DNA from 4 places in the [Micrococcus luteus] ATCC 49442 genome. Region 1 is predicted to be linked to each of the others. Evidence: riboswitches for the same ligand, from Rfam matches in the RefSeq annotation. Region 1 holds a riboswitch; each other region holds the start of a gene.

What was found. A riboswitch is a leader RNA that binds a small molecule or an ion and turns the genes downstream of it on or off. The one in region 1 is predicted to bind thiamine pyrophosphate.
Region 2: it holds a riboswitch for thiamine pyrophosphate, as region 1 does, so the genes downstream of both, thiC (phosphomethylpyrimidine synthase ThiC) here and GUV69_RS16250 (ECF transporter S component) in region 1, are expected to answer to the same signal.
Region 3: it holds a riboswitch for thiamine pyrophosphate, as region 1 does, so the genes downstream of both, thiD (bifunctional hydroxymethylpyrimidine kinase/phosphomethylpyrimidine kinase) here and GUV69_RS16250 (ECF transporter S component) in region 1, are expected to answer to the same signal.
Region 4: it holds a riboswitch for thiamine pyrophosphate, as region 1 does, so the genes downstream of both, thiO (glycine oxidase ThiO) here and GUV69_RS16250 (ECF transporter S component) in region 1, are expected to answer to the same signal.

What each region holds. Positions count from the first base shown of each region.
Region 1 is NZ_JAAAXP010000001.1:3,568,008-3,571,442, reverse strand. It holds gene GUV69_RS16255 (ABC transporter ATP-binding protein) at 1-1,009, opposite strand, end outside; gene GUV69_RS16250 (ECF transporter S component) at 1,009-1,629, opposite strand; TPP riboswitch at 1,702-1,838, opposite strand; gene GUV69_RS16245 (heme-degrading domain-containing protein) at 1,896-2,438, shown strand; gene GUV69_RS16240 (DUF4235 domain-containing protein) at 2,507-2,770, shown strand; gene mnhG (monovalent cation/H(+) antiporter subunit G) at 2,784-3,191, opposite strand; gene GUV69_RS16230 (MrpF/PhaF family protein) at 3,181-3,435, opposite strand, start outside.
Region 2 is NZ_JAAAXP010000001.1:416,033-419,467, reverse strand. It holds gene GUV69_RS01900 (hypothetical protein) at 1-17, opposite strand, end outside; gene GUV69_RS01895 (VOC family protein) at 133-1,008, opposite strand; TPP riboswitch at 1,128-1,234, shown strand; gene thiC (phosphomethylpyrimidine synthase ThiC) at 1,229-3,073, shown strand; gene GUV69_RS01885 (alpha/beta hydrolase) at 3,056-3,435, opposite strand, start outside.
Region 3 is NZ_JAAAXP010000001.1:502,656-506,090, forward strand. It holds gene GUV69_RS02320 (Rne/Rng family ribonuclease) at 1-1,008, shown strand, start outside; TPP riboswitch at 1,125-1,221, shown strand; gene thiD (bifunctional hydroxymethylpyrimidine kinase/phosphomethylpyrimidine kinase) at 1,341-2,816, shown strand; gene rplU (50S ribosomal protein L21) at 3,089-3,397, shown strand.
Region 4 is NZ_JAAAXP010000001.1:80,550-83,984, reverse strand. It holds gene GUV69_RS00415 (thiazole synthase) at 1-287, opposite strand, end outside; gene thiS (sulfur carrier protein ThiS) at 291-527, opposite strand; gene thiO (glycine oxidase ThiO) at 524-1,783, opposite strand; TPP riboswitch at 1,776-1,895, opposite strand; gene thiE (thiamine phosphate synthase) at 1,923-2,651, shown strand; gene GUV69_RS00395 (RNB domain-containing ribonuclease) at 2,737-3,435, shown strand, end outside.

The DNA.
Region 1 (3,435 bases):
CACGGACCTGCGCGGTGATGCCCGTTTGCACCGGCACCGGCGCGATGCTGCGGAAGCCGCGGCGGCGGGGCCGCTCGCGGGAGACTGCGACGTTCTCTGCGGCCAGCAGCAGCTGCCCGGCAACGGCGGAACTGCCGGCGGAAATGCCGCGCCGGGGACGGGTGGACGGAACATAGCCCGGCACCCACACTCCGGCACCGATCAGCATGTCCCGCGCCTCAGCGAGCACCCGGTCCGGCGGACCGTCCAGCAGCACGCCCGACGAACTGCCGGGAGCGCCGGAGGCCGCTGCCGAGCCCGGCTGCAGCACCACAATCCGGTCCACCACGTCTTTCCAGACGGACACCCTGTGTTCAACAACCACCAGCGTGGCACCCGTCTTGTCGAGGCAACGGCCCACCGCGTCCCGCACCTCAAGGACGCCTGCGGGGTCGAGGTTGGCTGTCGGCTCATCCAGCAGGATCAGTCCCGGCCGCATGGCCAGGATGCCCGCCAGCGCCAGCCGCTGCTTCTGCCCGCCGGACAGTGCCGACGTCGGGTGGTCCAGCGGGAGCCGGGCGGCACCCGGGGATCCGCCGGCACTGCGCAGCCCGACGTCGTCGAGCGCCTCGTGGACCCGCTTCCAGATCTCGTCCCGCGGAACGGCCAGGTTTTCGGCGCCAAAGGCGACGTCGTCGCCCAGCCGCGAGAGGACCACCTGCGTTTCAGGATCCTGCTGCATCAGCCCTGCACGGCCGCGCCGGCTCCGCGGCGCAACGCCGTCGATCAGCAGCGAACCGGTCTCGTCGGCGTCGTCCCCTTCGTCCCCCAGCACCCCGGCGAGGGCGTGCAGCAGCGTCGATTTGCCTGCGCCGGAAGGGCCCAAAAGCAGCACCCGCTCACCAGGGGCGATGTCGAGGTCCAGCCCCTGGACGGCGGGGGCGGCACGGCCGGCGTGCCGCCAGCCCCAGCCATGGGCTGATACCGCAGCGGGGCGCACCGCGGAAGCACCGGCGTCGAAAGCGGTCATCAGTTGAAGACGGGTTCCGAGAAGGCCTTCCGGGACGCGAAGGAGCTCAGGACGCCGGTTTTGGCGAGGCCGCGGGTGGCGATCCAGGACACGGCGCCGGCAATGACGGCACCGGAGATGGCGCAGAACAGAATGTACGCGGCCTTGTCGCCGGCCTCGTAGGCGATGTTCCAGCCCCAGGGCGCGAAGGAATCGTTCAGGCCGCAGAACAGTCCGGCGCCGGCGCCTGCGAGCAGGGCCACGGGCAGATTGAACTTCCTGTAGGCGAAGGCGGCGAACACCAGTTCGGCGCCGAGGCCCTGCAGGATGCCGGAGATCAGCACGGTGGTGCCGTACTGGGAACCCATCATGAGCTCACCGGTCGCGGCCACGGCCTCACAGAACAGCGCTGCGCCCGGTTTGCGGATGATGAGCATGCCCAGCACAGCCGGAATCATCCAGCCGCCCGCGATCAGGCCTGTGAGGGGCGGGTACGTGGCATTCATCGGCGCGGACACCAGCGCGGCACCCTGGGACCAGGCCCAGAAAATGACGCCGCCGGCGATGGCGATCAAAGCCGCCACCACAATGTCCACAACGCGCCAGGAATAGCTGGCCTTCTTGAGTCCTGCTGTTGTCATTTCTGCCTCCTGAGGTACAGGAGGGGAGAGTATTCGCGGTTTCGGCCCGGCCTGCGCCGCCCGGATCCGGACACTCTGAGAAGCTCGACTCCCTTGCGCCGGTACTAACCGGATCAGGTTCGAGGGTCTGCGGCTGTCCGCACTCTCAGCGCCCATCCACCGGCTGCATCCCTGCAGTGCCCGACGGCGGCGCTCCCCTGTCGTAAATAAATCTGCCCTGATGGGCGTGACCCAGTTTACACCGCAGGCGCGGTAGATTGTGGGCCATGACTGCCGACGCCTCGAATGTGACCGTGTTCGATCCCGACTCCAGCGAAGCCCAGCCGCCAGGCTCGCTCGAGGCGCTGATCGCGCGGATAGAGGCTGAGGTCAGCGAGCTGCAGTTCCCCCGGTTTACCAAGGACGACGCCCTCAACCTTGGGCTGCTGCTGGTGGAGCTGGGCAAATCCCGGAAGCTGCCCATCGCCATCGACATCACCAAGGGTGAACACGTCCTTTTCCATGTGGCCCTTGACGGCGCCACGCCCGACAACGGGCACTGGATCCGGGCGAAGCAGCGCACCGCCGCGCGCTACGACGTCCCGTCCCTGCTGGTGGGCCTGCGCGGAAGGCTGGGCGGCGGCCGGATCGAGGACCAGGGCTGGTACGACGAATCGACCTACGCGGCCCACGGCGGCTGCTTCCCGGTCTATGTCACGGGAGTCGGGGCGGTGGCGACGGTGGCTGTCTCCGGACTCCCGCAGATGCAGGACCACAACCTCGTGGTGGAGGCGCTGCGGGAAATACTGGCCTCCATGGGGCAGCCCTAGGTGCTGACCGCCGGCCTGATCACGTTAGGCTAAAGGCAGTCCCCGATCCGCCACAAGGAGTTCAACCCATGAACCTGTTCATCAAGCTGCTCGGCACAGGAATCAGCCTCGCCGCCGGGTTTGTCGGCACCAAGGTGGTTAATACCGTGTGGGAAAAGTCCACCGGCCGTAAGCCCCCCACAGGCAAGGACGAAGACACCCCCACAAGCCTGCGCTCGGCGTTGACGTTTGCGCTCATTTCAGCCTCGGTCAGCACCATCATCCAGGTCCTCGCCAACCGCGGCACGCAGCGGGCCATCACGCGTTTCGCCAAGAGCCAGGACATCGTCTAGTCCCGGCCGGGAATCAGTCCCGCCCGCCGGCGTCGGAGGCGTTATCCCTGGACGACTGCGCGGCTTTCTCCACCACGGCGTCCAGGTCATCGGAGCTGAGCAGCTCGCGGTGCAGGTGCTTGGTGCGGTAGCCGGAGCGGCCCACCATGTGTGCGGACACCGGCACCGTCAGCAACTGGAAAATCCACGCCACCAGGAGCACCGGCCATACCCACAGCGTCCGCATCTGCAGGCCGATGGCCGCGAGCAGCAGGAAGAGGCCCAGCACCTGCGGCTTGGTGGCCGCGTGCATCCGGCTCAGCAGGTCCGGGAAGCGCAGCAGGCCGACGGCGGCGGCCAGGGACATCAGCGCACCCACCACCAGGAAAACCGCCGTCAGGGTATCGATGATGCCATCCACCACGTTCGGTTCAGGACTCATGGGTCTGCTCCCGCCGGTCGGCCACAAAGCGTGCCACCGTGACCGAGCCGATGAAACCGACAACGGAAAGCGCCACGAGCAGCATCAGGTTGTTCAGGTGCCTGTTGACGGCCATGTCAACGCACAGTGCCGCGCCGAGGATGGCGAGCAGGACGTCGGAGGCCAGCACGCGGTCCAGCAGCGACGGGCCGCGGGCGATCCGGATGATAGCGCCCGCCGCAGCCAGCGAAAGAATGACTGCGGT
Region 2 (3,435 bases), 3.2 Mb from region 1:
ATTTCAGTGAAGCCCATGGGAACAGCCCTCATTCCGTCGACGGTGCGGCCCAGACGGGCAGCGTAGGGTGCCGCCCCCGGCCGTTCGAAATCAGCCTAGTGCATGGTGGGCCGCACTTCCGGCCACGCCTGCTCAGCGGACGGCTACCCGGATGTTGTTGCGCCACGGATCCTCAAAGCGCAGCTCGGCACCCGTGTGCCGGGAGGCCACGCCGGCCACCTTCAGGCGGTCCGCGAGTGCTCCGACATCATCCCCGGAGGCCACCTCGATCAGCACCTCGCCGAGGCCCAGGGTGTCCTTGCGCGGCCCGGCGCCGCGGCTGTTCCAGACGTTCATGGCCATGTGATGGTGGTACCGGCCCGCCGAGACAAACAAGGCCTGGCCATGCCAGCCGGCGGTCTTTTCGAAGCCGAGCGTGCCGACGTAGAAATCGTGTGCTGACTGGACGTTCCCCACCTGGAGGTGGACGTGGCCCACGCCGGCTTCAGTGCCCAGCTGCCCGTCCAGGGATTCCTGGCTCAGGTGCTGTTCGAGGTAGCGCTGGGGCGGCAGGGCCAGGCTGTCCATCACCACTTCGGTGCCGTTCCAGGACCAGTTCCTGCGGGGCCGGTCCCAGTAGAGCTCGATGCCGTTGCCCTCGGGGTCATTGAAGTAGAAGGCTTCGCTGACGAGGTGGTCGGCGCTGCCGGTAAAGAGCCGGGGGTCGAACTGTGCTGCGGTGGCGACAGTGGCCGCCAGTGCAGCCTGGTTGTCGAAGAGCAGGGCCGTGTGGAACAGGCCTGCCTCTCCCCTGCCCGGCAAGTGCAGCGACGGGGCGGGCGCCAGGTGGACCAGGGGACGCCTGAGGCGGCCCAGGTAGACGCCGCCGTCCTCTTCGGCCACAACCTCAAGGCCAAGGGCCCGCTGGTAGTAGTCGGCCATCAGCTTCATATCGGCCACCTTGAGCATGACAGTGCCCATGGAGAGGTCGGCAGGTAGAAGATCCTGGCTGGTGGCTGCTGCAGTCATGTGAACGCTCCCGGTCCGCTGGCTTTCGGGGTTGAAGGCCGTTATGCGTCTAATTTACTTGAAGCTTCAATTTAATACAAGTGTTCCGCGGGATCCGGGCAGCGGCTGTGGTAGCTTCGTTTTGACCACACGGGTGCCCTTGCAGGGGCTGAGATCGGGCTGACGCGCCTGCGACCGTCGAACCTGTCCGGGTAATGCCGGCGAAGGAAGTGAGTATTCATTGAATACGCAAGAAACACAGCTGATCCCTGCCCAAAATGAAGCGGATGGGAATCACAGACTCAGGCCGGAAACCCAATCCCTGAAGTCTCATTCGCTGGCCTTCATCAACGATGAAGACTCCGGCATCCGGGTACCCGTAACCGAAATCGCCTTGGAACCTTCGCCCAACGGCGACGCAAACGGCCCCTTCCGGGTCTACCGCACCGCGGGCCCGGGCAGCGATCCTGTCGTGGGCCTCAGCCCTTTCCGGCGCGAATGGATCGAGGATCGCGGGGACACCGAGCCGTACAGCGGCCGGGAGCGGAACCTGCTCGACGACGGCAAGTCGGCTGTCCGCCGCGGCGCCGCCTCAGCGGAGTGGAAGGGCGCACAGCCGGTGCCCCGCCGCGCCATCGCCGGCAAGACCGTTACCCAGATGCACTATGCACGGCAGGGCATCGTGACGCCGGAGATGCAGTTTGTGGCGCTCCGCGAAAACTGCGATGTTGAACTGGTCCGCAGCGAAGTGGCCGCCGGGCGTGCCATCATCCCGAACAACATCAACCACCCGGAATCCGAGCCGATGATTATTGGCAAGGCATTCCTGGTGAAGATCAACGCCAACATCGGCAACTCCGCGGTCACCAGCTCCATCGCCGAGGAAGTGGACAAGCTGCAGTGGGCCACGCAGTGGGGTGCCGACACAGTGATGGACCTGTCCACCGGCGACGACATCCACACCACCCGTGAATGGCTCATCCGCAATTCCCCCGTCCCGATCGGTACGGTGCCCATTTACCAGGCGCTCGAGAAGGTCAACGGCGAGGCCAACAAGCTCACCTGGGAGATTTTCCGCGACACCGTGATCGAACAGTGTGAGCAGGGCGTGGATTACATGACCATCCACGCCGGAGTCCTGCTGCGCTATGTCCCGCTCACCGCCAACCGCGTCACGGGGATCGTCTCGCGCGGCGGCTCCATCATGGCCGGCTGGTGCCTTGCCCATCACCAGGAGAACTTCCTGTACACGCACTTCGACGAGCTGTGCGGGATCTTCGCCAAATACGACGTCGCGTTTTCCCTGGGCGACGGCCTCCGCCCGGGCGCGACGGCAGACGCGAACGACGCCGCCCAGTTCGCCGAACTGGACACCCTGGCGGAGCTGACCCTGCGGGCTTGGGAATTTGACGTGCAGGTAATGGTGGAAGGGCCCGGGCACATCCCCTTCCACTTGGTCCGGGAGAACGTGGAGCGCCAGCAGGAACTCTGCAAAGGTGCCCCTTTCTACACGCTGGGGCCGCTGGTCACCGACATCGCCCCGGGGTATGACCACATCACCTCGGCAATCGGGGCCACGGAAATCGCCCGCTATGGTACCGCCATGCTGTGTTACGTCACGCCCAAGGAGCATCTGGGCCTGCCCAACAAGGACGATGTGAAGACGGGGGTCATCACCTACAAGATCGCGGCCCATGCGGCCGACCTCGCCAAGGGCCACCCGGGAGCACATGAAAGGGACGATGCCCTGTCCAAGGCAAGGTTCGAATTCCGCTGGCGGGACCAGTTCGCGCTGTCCCTCGATCCGGTGACGGCGGAGGCGTTCCATGACGAGACGCTGCCGGCCGAGCCTGCCAAGACCGCGCACTTCTGCTCCATGTGCGGCCCCAAATTCTGCTCCATGAAGATCAGCCAGGACATCCGGGACGAATATGGCTCTGCCGACGCGCAGGCAGCCATTGCCGGAATCTACAGCGGGATGCGCGAAAAAAGCGAGGAGTTCCTGGCGAAGGGCGGGAAGGTGTACCTGCCTGAACTTCAGCTCCCCGCGGCGGCAGGGGCGGCGCCCTCAGGAGGCCTGGAGTGAGCGCGCCCGGCTGACGTCGGCAATAAAGGACCGGACAGCGAAGTCACCTTCACGCGAATCCTGAGGCCGGTGCCCGCCCGCAGCAATGCGGTGCAGGGCGCCGGTCTCACGCAGGTAGCCGGCGATTTCCTCGTAGAGCGGTTCCCAGCCTCCGGTCAGGACCATCGTGGGGACGCCCGGCACGATGTGCAGCGGGGCTTCCCACGCCGGCGCCTGGAGCCGGAGCCTGCGCGCCGAACGCCTTTCTTCCTGGGATACAGGCTCCTGAAGATCTACGGCAAACATGCGGCGGACGTATTCGCGCTGGAAGTCCTCATCACCCAGTTGATGCCGGACATCGAAAAGCGGCTGCATCAGGGCAC
Region 3 (3,435 bases), 3.1 Mb from region 1:
CGCATGGGCACAGGACTCCTGGAAGTCTTCGGCGAGCAGTGCGAAACCTGCGCTGGCCGCGGAATCGTCACCCACGACGATCCTGTGGAGCACCGCCGCGCCAACACTGTCGCCGCCGAGCACCACGTGCAGCGCACGGACAGCCGCCCGGACACCCAGCGGATGGACAGCCAGCGCAGCGACACCCAGCGTCCGGACGCACAGCAGGGCGGCCGGACCGACCGGAAGCGCCGCCGCGGCCGTGGCGGCCAGCCCCTGGAGGTGGCACCGGCAGCTCCGGTGCAGATCCACACGGTCCACCCGGACCCCAGCGACGCCGAGCGCCACGCCAAGGCGGAGGCCACGCGGGCAGCTCTGGCCAATATTGCGGCCGCAGCACACGCGGCCCACCTGCATGACGACGAAGTAGCCCAGGCTGCTGCGGCGGCCCGGGCCGCCGGCACGGAGGCCCCCGCCCCTGCGCCGGAACGGTCGGAAGGTGAAATTACCGGCCGCCCGGCCGCCGTGCTGACTTTCGGCGGTGAACAGGTAGTGCTGCCGTTCGTGGAGCACCATGAGGATCAGCCGCAAGCCCCTGCCCTGACCCTTGACCGCCTGGCGGAGGCCTTCGCCAGGCTCGGCGGTCCGGCCCCTGAAACCGAAAGCGGTCAGGAGGCAAGCCAGCCCGCCGAGGTCAGGCAGGCAGAGCCGGAAGTGAGCCGGCAGGCCGTCAGCGCGCCCGCTGCAGCCCCTGCCCGCCAGGTTCCCGCCGTTGTTGAACGGGACTACTCGGATCACACCCAGCAGCCCGCCACCCGACGGCCGCGGCGGAACCGCAGTGCCAGCCGGGCCCAGGGCGCAGCCAATGCCACCACGGTGGAGCATCACGAAGCTGTCCCTGCAGCCGCGGCCGGGCACACGCACGCGGCCAAGGCGCCGGAGCCCGCCAAGGCTCCCGCAAGTGCCAAGCCGGTCGAAACCAGCGCGCCGATCATCCTGGGTGTAGGGGTTCCTGCCTCAGAACTCTGATCCTCCGCCGGACATAGGTCGGGATGCCCGGACACGCCCTTCATTGGGGGCGCGTCCGGGCATTCTACGTCCCGGCTTCATCTTCGGGCGGTGGCACCAAAGAAAGGCTAGGCTGGGTGACTGACACGGGGTGCCGGCAGAAAGCCGGCTGAGATCCAGACCCGTAGAACCTGTCCGGTTAGCACCGGCGAAGGGATGTCTCCTTGGCTTCGACTTATGTCCTTCCTCCCGCAACCCCCGATTTTCCAGCGGCCCTGCCGCCACTGACTACCCCGGGACCAGCAGCCCCGGCTGCCGGCCCCGCCTTTGCGCCATCGGGCGCAGCGGATGTTCTGACCCATACTCCGCGGGTGTTGTCCATTGCCGGCTCGGATCCGTCCGGGGGAGCCGGGATCCAGGCTGACCTCAAAAGCATTGCCGCCATGGGCGGTTACGGCATGGCAGCCATCACCGCTTTGACGGTTCAAAACACACTCGGCGTCCAGGCAGTCCACGTTCCCCCCGCTGCGTTCCTGCGCCAGCAGCTTGACGCCATCAGCGACGACATCACCATCGATGCAGTCAAGATCGGCATGCTGGGCAACGCGGAGGTGATCGATGCGGTCCGCAGCTGGCTGGAAAAGGTACGTCCCGCCGTCGTGGTCCTCGATCCGGTGATGGTGGCAACCAGTGGAGACCGGCTGCTGCAGGAGCCGGCCGAGACGGCCATGCGGGCCCTGCTGCCGCTTGCGGACCTGATTACACCAAACCTTGCGGAGCTCGCCATCCTGGCAGGGGAGTCCCATGCCCGGGACTGGGCGGAGGCGCTGGAGCAGGGAAAACGGTTGGCCGCGGCTACCGGCGCCACGGTCCTGGTTAAGGGAGGCCATCTCGACGGCGACACGTGCCCTGATGCCCTGGTCAACGCCGGGGGACTGCTTTCCCGGCCGGTTGTGGAAGTGACGGGAGACAGGATCGCCACGCGCAACAGTCATGGCACGGGCTGCTCGCTGTCCTCGGCCATGGCAACTGCACAGGCCAGGCTGGGGGATTGGGAGGCGTCCCTGCTGCTGGTGAAGCCGTGGCTTGCCGGCGCGCTGCGGGCATCCGGCCAACTGGGGGTCGGCGGCGGCAACGGCCCGGTCCACCACTTCCACCATGTACAGCAGCCTCCCGCTGCCGGGGAATTCGCTGCACTCCTGCAGCGGACGGCGGCCCCTTACCTGGAGGCCATCTACGGGCTGGAATTCATCCGCGACCTGACGGCCGGCTCGCTGGCAGAGGAACAGTTCGCCTACTACCTCGCCCAGGATGCCATCTACCTCAACGGCTATTCACGGGTTCTTGCCCGCGCCAGCGCTCTGGCGCCGACAGAAGCCGCGCAGCTGTTCTGGGCCAGGTCTGCCCAGCAATGCCTTGAAGTCGAATCCGAACTGCACCGCAACTGGCTCAGCACCCGCACCGTGGAGCACGTCCTGGGCCCGGTCACCAAGTCCTATGTGGACCATCTGCTGGCCGCCTCAGCCTCCGGCAGCTACGGAGTTGCGGTGGCGGCCCTCCTGCCGTGTTTCTGGCTGTACGCCGAGGCGGGCAAGACACTCCACGCCCGGTTCCTTGCGGCAGGCGCTCCGGCGGAGCACCCTTATGCCGAATGGCTGCGGACGTACGCGGACGAGGATTTCGCGCAGGCCACGCGGGACGCGATCGCCTTGGTTGACGACGCCGGACGAAAGGCCTCCGGGGACGAGCGGGCTGCCATGGTTCAGGCCTTCAAGCACTCAAGCCGGTTCGAAGTGGAGTTCTTCGACGCGCCGCGGCTGCATGCCTGAACGCCGAAGGGCCACGCAGCCGGTACGATAGTCGGGCACGGTTTCGGATTGTCAGTGTTGTTCCCACCAGTGGGACCTATCACAGTCAAACGGCCGTAACCAGCCTCATTTGCGGCCGAAGGCGAAATTAGCGTATTCTAGATCTTCGGTGCTTACGCCAACACTTGGGTTACGACCCCACGGCGTTGAGGCACAGCGGGAACCCAGTCAAACATTGGCCCAGGTTCCGCACGCAAATCTAGTAATAAACGTCGAGAGAAGTGAGTTCCCAAGTGGTGTACGCGATTGTCCGCGCAGGCGGCCGGCAAGAGAAGGTTTCCGTTGGAGACTTCGTTACCATGAACCGCGTCCCCGGTGGAGCCGGCAGCACCATTCAGCTGCCCGCACTGCTCCTGGTAGACGGTGACAAGGTCACCTCCGCCGCTGCGGACCTGGCCAAGGTAACTGTTACGGCTGAGATCCTCGATGACCTCCGTGGTCCGAAGATCGTCATCCAGAAGTTCAAGAACAAGACCGGTTACAAGAAGCGCCAGGGTCACCGTCAGGAACTGACCAAGGTCAAGATCACTGGTATCAAGTAACCTTCGTTACTGTTCAGGTTTTCAGCAGATTCCCCAGA
Region 4 (3,435 bases), 3.5 Mb from region 1:
ATGACGGCGTCTTTGGCCGTGAAGCAGCCGGCAGTGTTGGGCAGGACCCGGATCCCGTGGTCCACCAGGAGCTGGAAGAGGGACCCGGACTCCGCCGGCGAGTACCGCCGCATCGCCACAGTGGTCAATTCCGTTCCTGATGCCAGGAGGGCGGCGCCCAGCCCGTCGAGGCTGGGCGCTCCGCCGGTGCCCATGATGAGGCGCGAGCCCAGCTCAACCCCGTCGATGACCAGCCGGTCCGCAGCCGCGGAGTGGTCCGTTGTGCTGATGCTGGTGGTTACTGTCATGATTTAGCCTCCCTGAACTGCGGTGACCAGTTCTACGTTGTCACCTTCGGCGAGCGCCGTGGCATGCCACTGGCTGCGCGGAACTACTTCGGAATTGTGGGCGACGGCCACACCGAGCTTCTGTCCGTCAGCCGCCTGGCCGTTGACGCCGAGGCGGCGGCCGGTGATCTGGCTGACGAGGCTGGTAATGGACGCGTCGTGCGGCACGGCATGCTGCGCGCCGTTGAGGGTGATGTTCATGCTGTTTCCTTTGTGGGTTGGGAAGTTACACGGGGAAGGCCGGAGAATCTGCCCGGGCTGAGGGCGTCCCAGCGGGCTTCATGCCGGCCGTCCAGCAGGTCCCGGCAGATAGCCGCCGCACCAGGGGTCAGCAGGACGCCGTGGCGGAAGAACCCGGTAGCAATGATCAGCCCGGGGATGTGCCCGGTGCCGGCTGCGCTGGCAGGTACCCGGCCAAGCAGCGGTGCATTGTCCGGCGTGGCCGGCCGCGCCCGGGCGGTGGATTCCAGGAGTTCCAACTCGGCGACGGCGGGCAGCAGCGCCTGGGCATCGCGCAGCAACTGGTAGACGCCGCCGGCCGAGACCGCAGAGCCCGCCCCGGTTCCGTCCCCCGCGGCGGATAGCGCGTCCTCCCGCTGGGTTGCGCCGATCACCACGGTGCCGTCCTGCCGCGGAACGATGTAGACCGGCACCCCGTGGACCAGGCCACGGACGGTGGAGGTAACCAGCGGGCGCAAATGCCGGGGAACGGCGAGGCGCAGGATATCGCCGTAGACAGGCCGCAGCGGCAGATGCAGCCCGTCCGGCAAGCCGGCGAGCGAGGCCGACTGCACGCCGTTGGCCACAATGGTCTCACCGGCGATGGCTGTGCCGCCGTTGGCCAGCGTCACCCCGTTGACACGGCCGCCCTCCCACCGCAGGCCCGTTGCGAGGTGATCGACGGCGAACCCGTCACGGGCACCGGCGACGGCGGTTCCTGCCCCCGGTTTATGGACGGCCAGGACCTGACGGAGCGAGGCCACCAGCTTCCGCGGATCCACCTGGTGGTCCGCCGGGATGTCCAAGGCGCAGGAAATTGCCGGGCTCAACAGCGGTTCCCTGGCCCTCGCTTCCCGGAGGGGCAGCGGCTCTACCACAAGCCCGTTCGCCTGCTGAACGCTCCGCAGGTCCATCAGGGCGCGGCGGTCCGCAGCGTCGGCGCCGATGGCGAGGGTCGGCGTCGTAATGTACCCGGTGTCCGCCGCCCCCGCGCGGGCAAGGTCCGCTGCAAACGCGGGCCACCGGCTTGAAGACTCGAGCATGACGTCCAGGAGGTCTTCCTCCTGGTAATGCAGTTCACTGACGGGGGCGAGCATGCCGGCGGCCGCCCAGCTGGCCCCGGAGCCGGGCGCGTCATCGATCAGGACCACGGACCGGCCGGAGCGCCGTGCCTCCCAGGCGATGCCGTGGCCAATGACTCCGCCACCGATCACGGCGACGTCCGCGTGCAGGACCATGTGTTTCCTTCCCTACGCCGGTACTAGCCGGATCAGGTCAAGCGGTCGGCTCTGATGCCCTCTCAGCCCGGCCGCTTTGTGACGGCTGTTACGGGCTCCCGCAGTACTCGCCCAGTTTAGGGGAACTATGGTGGTTTTCATGAACGCGCACTCCAGTCCCCACATCGTGCCCAGCTACTCCGCCCAGGCGACAGGCAGCACCCTTCCCGCCACCGCACGGCTATACCTGTGCACTGATGCCCGGCGGGACCGCGGTGACTTCGCTGATTTTGTGGACGCGGCATTCGCCGGCGGGGTGGATATCATCCAACTCCGCGACAAGGAAGTCGAAGCCGCCGAGGAACTGGAACTGTTGGCCGTACTGCAGGCAGCCGCAGCCCGACACGGACGGCTCTGGGCAGTCAATGACCGCGCAGACATCGCCATGCTGTCCGGCGCACCCGTCTTCCACATCGGGCAAAAGGACCTGCCCGTGGCGTCGGCCCGCACCCTGCTCGGCGCCGGGGCCGCAGTGGGCCTGTCCACCCACACCTCCGAACAGATCGAAGGCGCCATCCGGATGTCCGCGGCGGTGACTGCCGACGGCGGTCTGGACTACTTCTGCGTCGGACCGGTATGGGCCACCCCCACAAAACCCGGCCGGGCCGCCGTGGGCCTTGACCTGGTGCATTATGCCGCGGAGGCCGTCTCCGCAGCAGACAGCACCCTGCCCTGGTTCGCGATCGGGGGCATCGACCTGGGCAACGTCGAACAGGTGGTTGAAGCCGGAGCCGGCCGGATTGTGGTGGTGCGGGCCATTACGGAAGCCTCCGACCCCACGGCAGCAGCCGCAGCGCTCGTGGCGGCCCTGGATGCCCCCGCGTCCTGATGGTCCGGCGCCCGGCTCCTGAGAATCCGGCGCGCAGCGGGGCGGGGCGTGCACGAATCAGGGAAACCGGGCTAACCTGACTTTCGTGTCCCATCATCGGTTGGCCCCCAACGTCCACGAGCAGACCAACGCCCTCGCGGCAGCACTGAGCGCCCTGCGGACCGAGCTGGAACTGCCGGGTCCTTACCCGGCAGAAGCGGTCCGCGACGCCGAAGCGGCCGTTGCTGCGCACCAGCTACCCGCCACCGACATGACGGACGTTGAGTTCCTGACGATCGATCCGGCGTCGTCCACGGACCTGGACCAGGCACTGTTCATCGAACGCGCCGGCGCCGGCTACCGGGTGCTGTACGCCATCGCGGATGTACCCTCGTTTGTCCGCCCCGGCGGCAGCCTGGACACCGAAACGCGCCGCCGCGGCCAGACGTTCTACGCCCCTGACGGCCGGATTCCGCTGCACCCCGAGGTCATCAGCGAACAGGCCGGCAGCCTCCTGGCGGACCAGCTGTGTTCAGCGTTCGTGTGGGATTTCGGGCTCGACGACGCCGCGCACGTCTCCAGCGTCTCCGTCCGGCGTGCAACCATCCGCAGCCGGGCCAAGCTGGACTACAAGGGCGTCCAGGCGGACATCGACGCCGGAACCGCCAATCCCGTCCTGCAGCTGCTGAAGGACGTCGGCCTCAAACGCGTTGAGCTGGAACGGCAGCGCGGCGGTGCCAGCCTGAACATGCCGGAACAGGAAATCGTGCAGACGCCCGACGGCGGCTACCGGATTGCCGCTGCC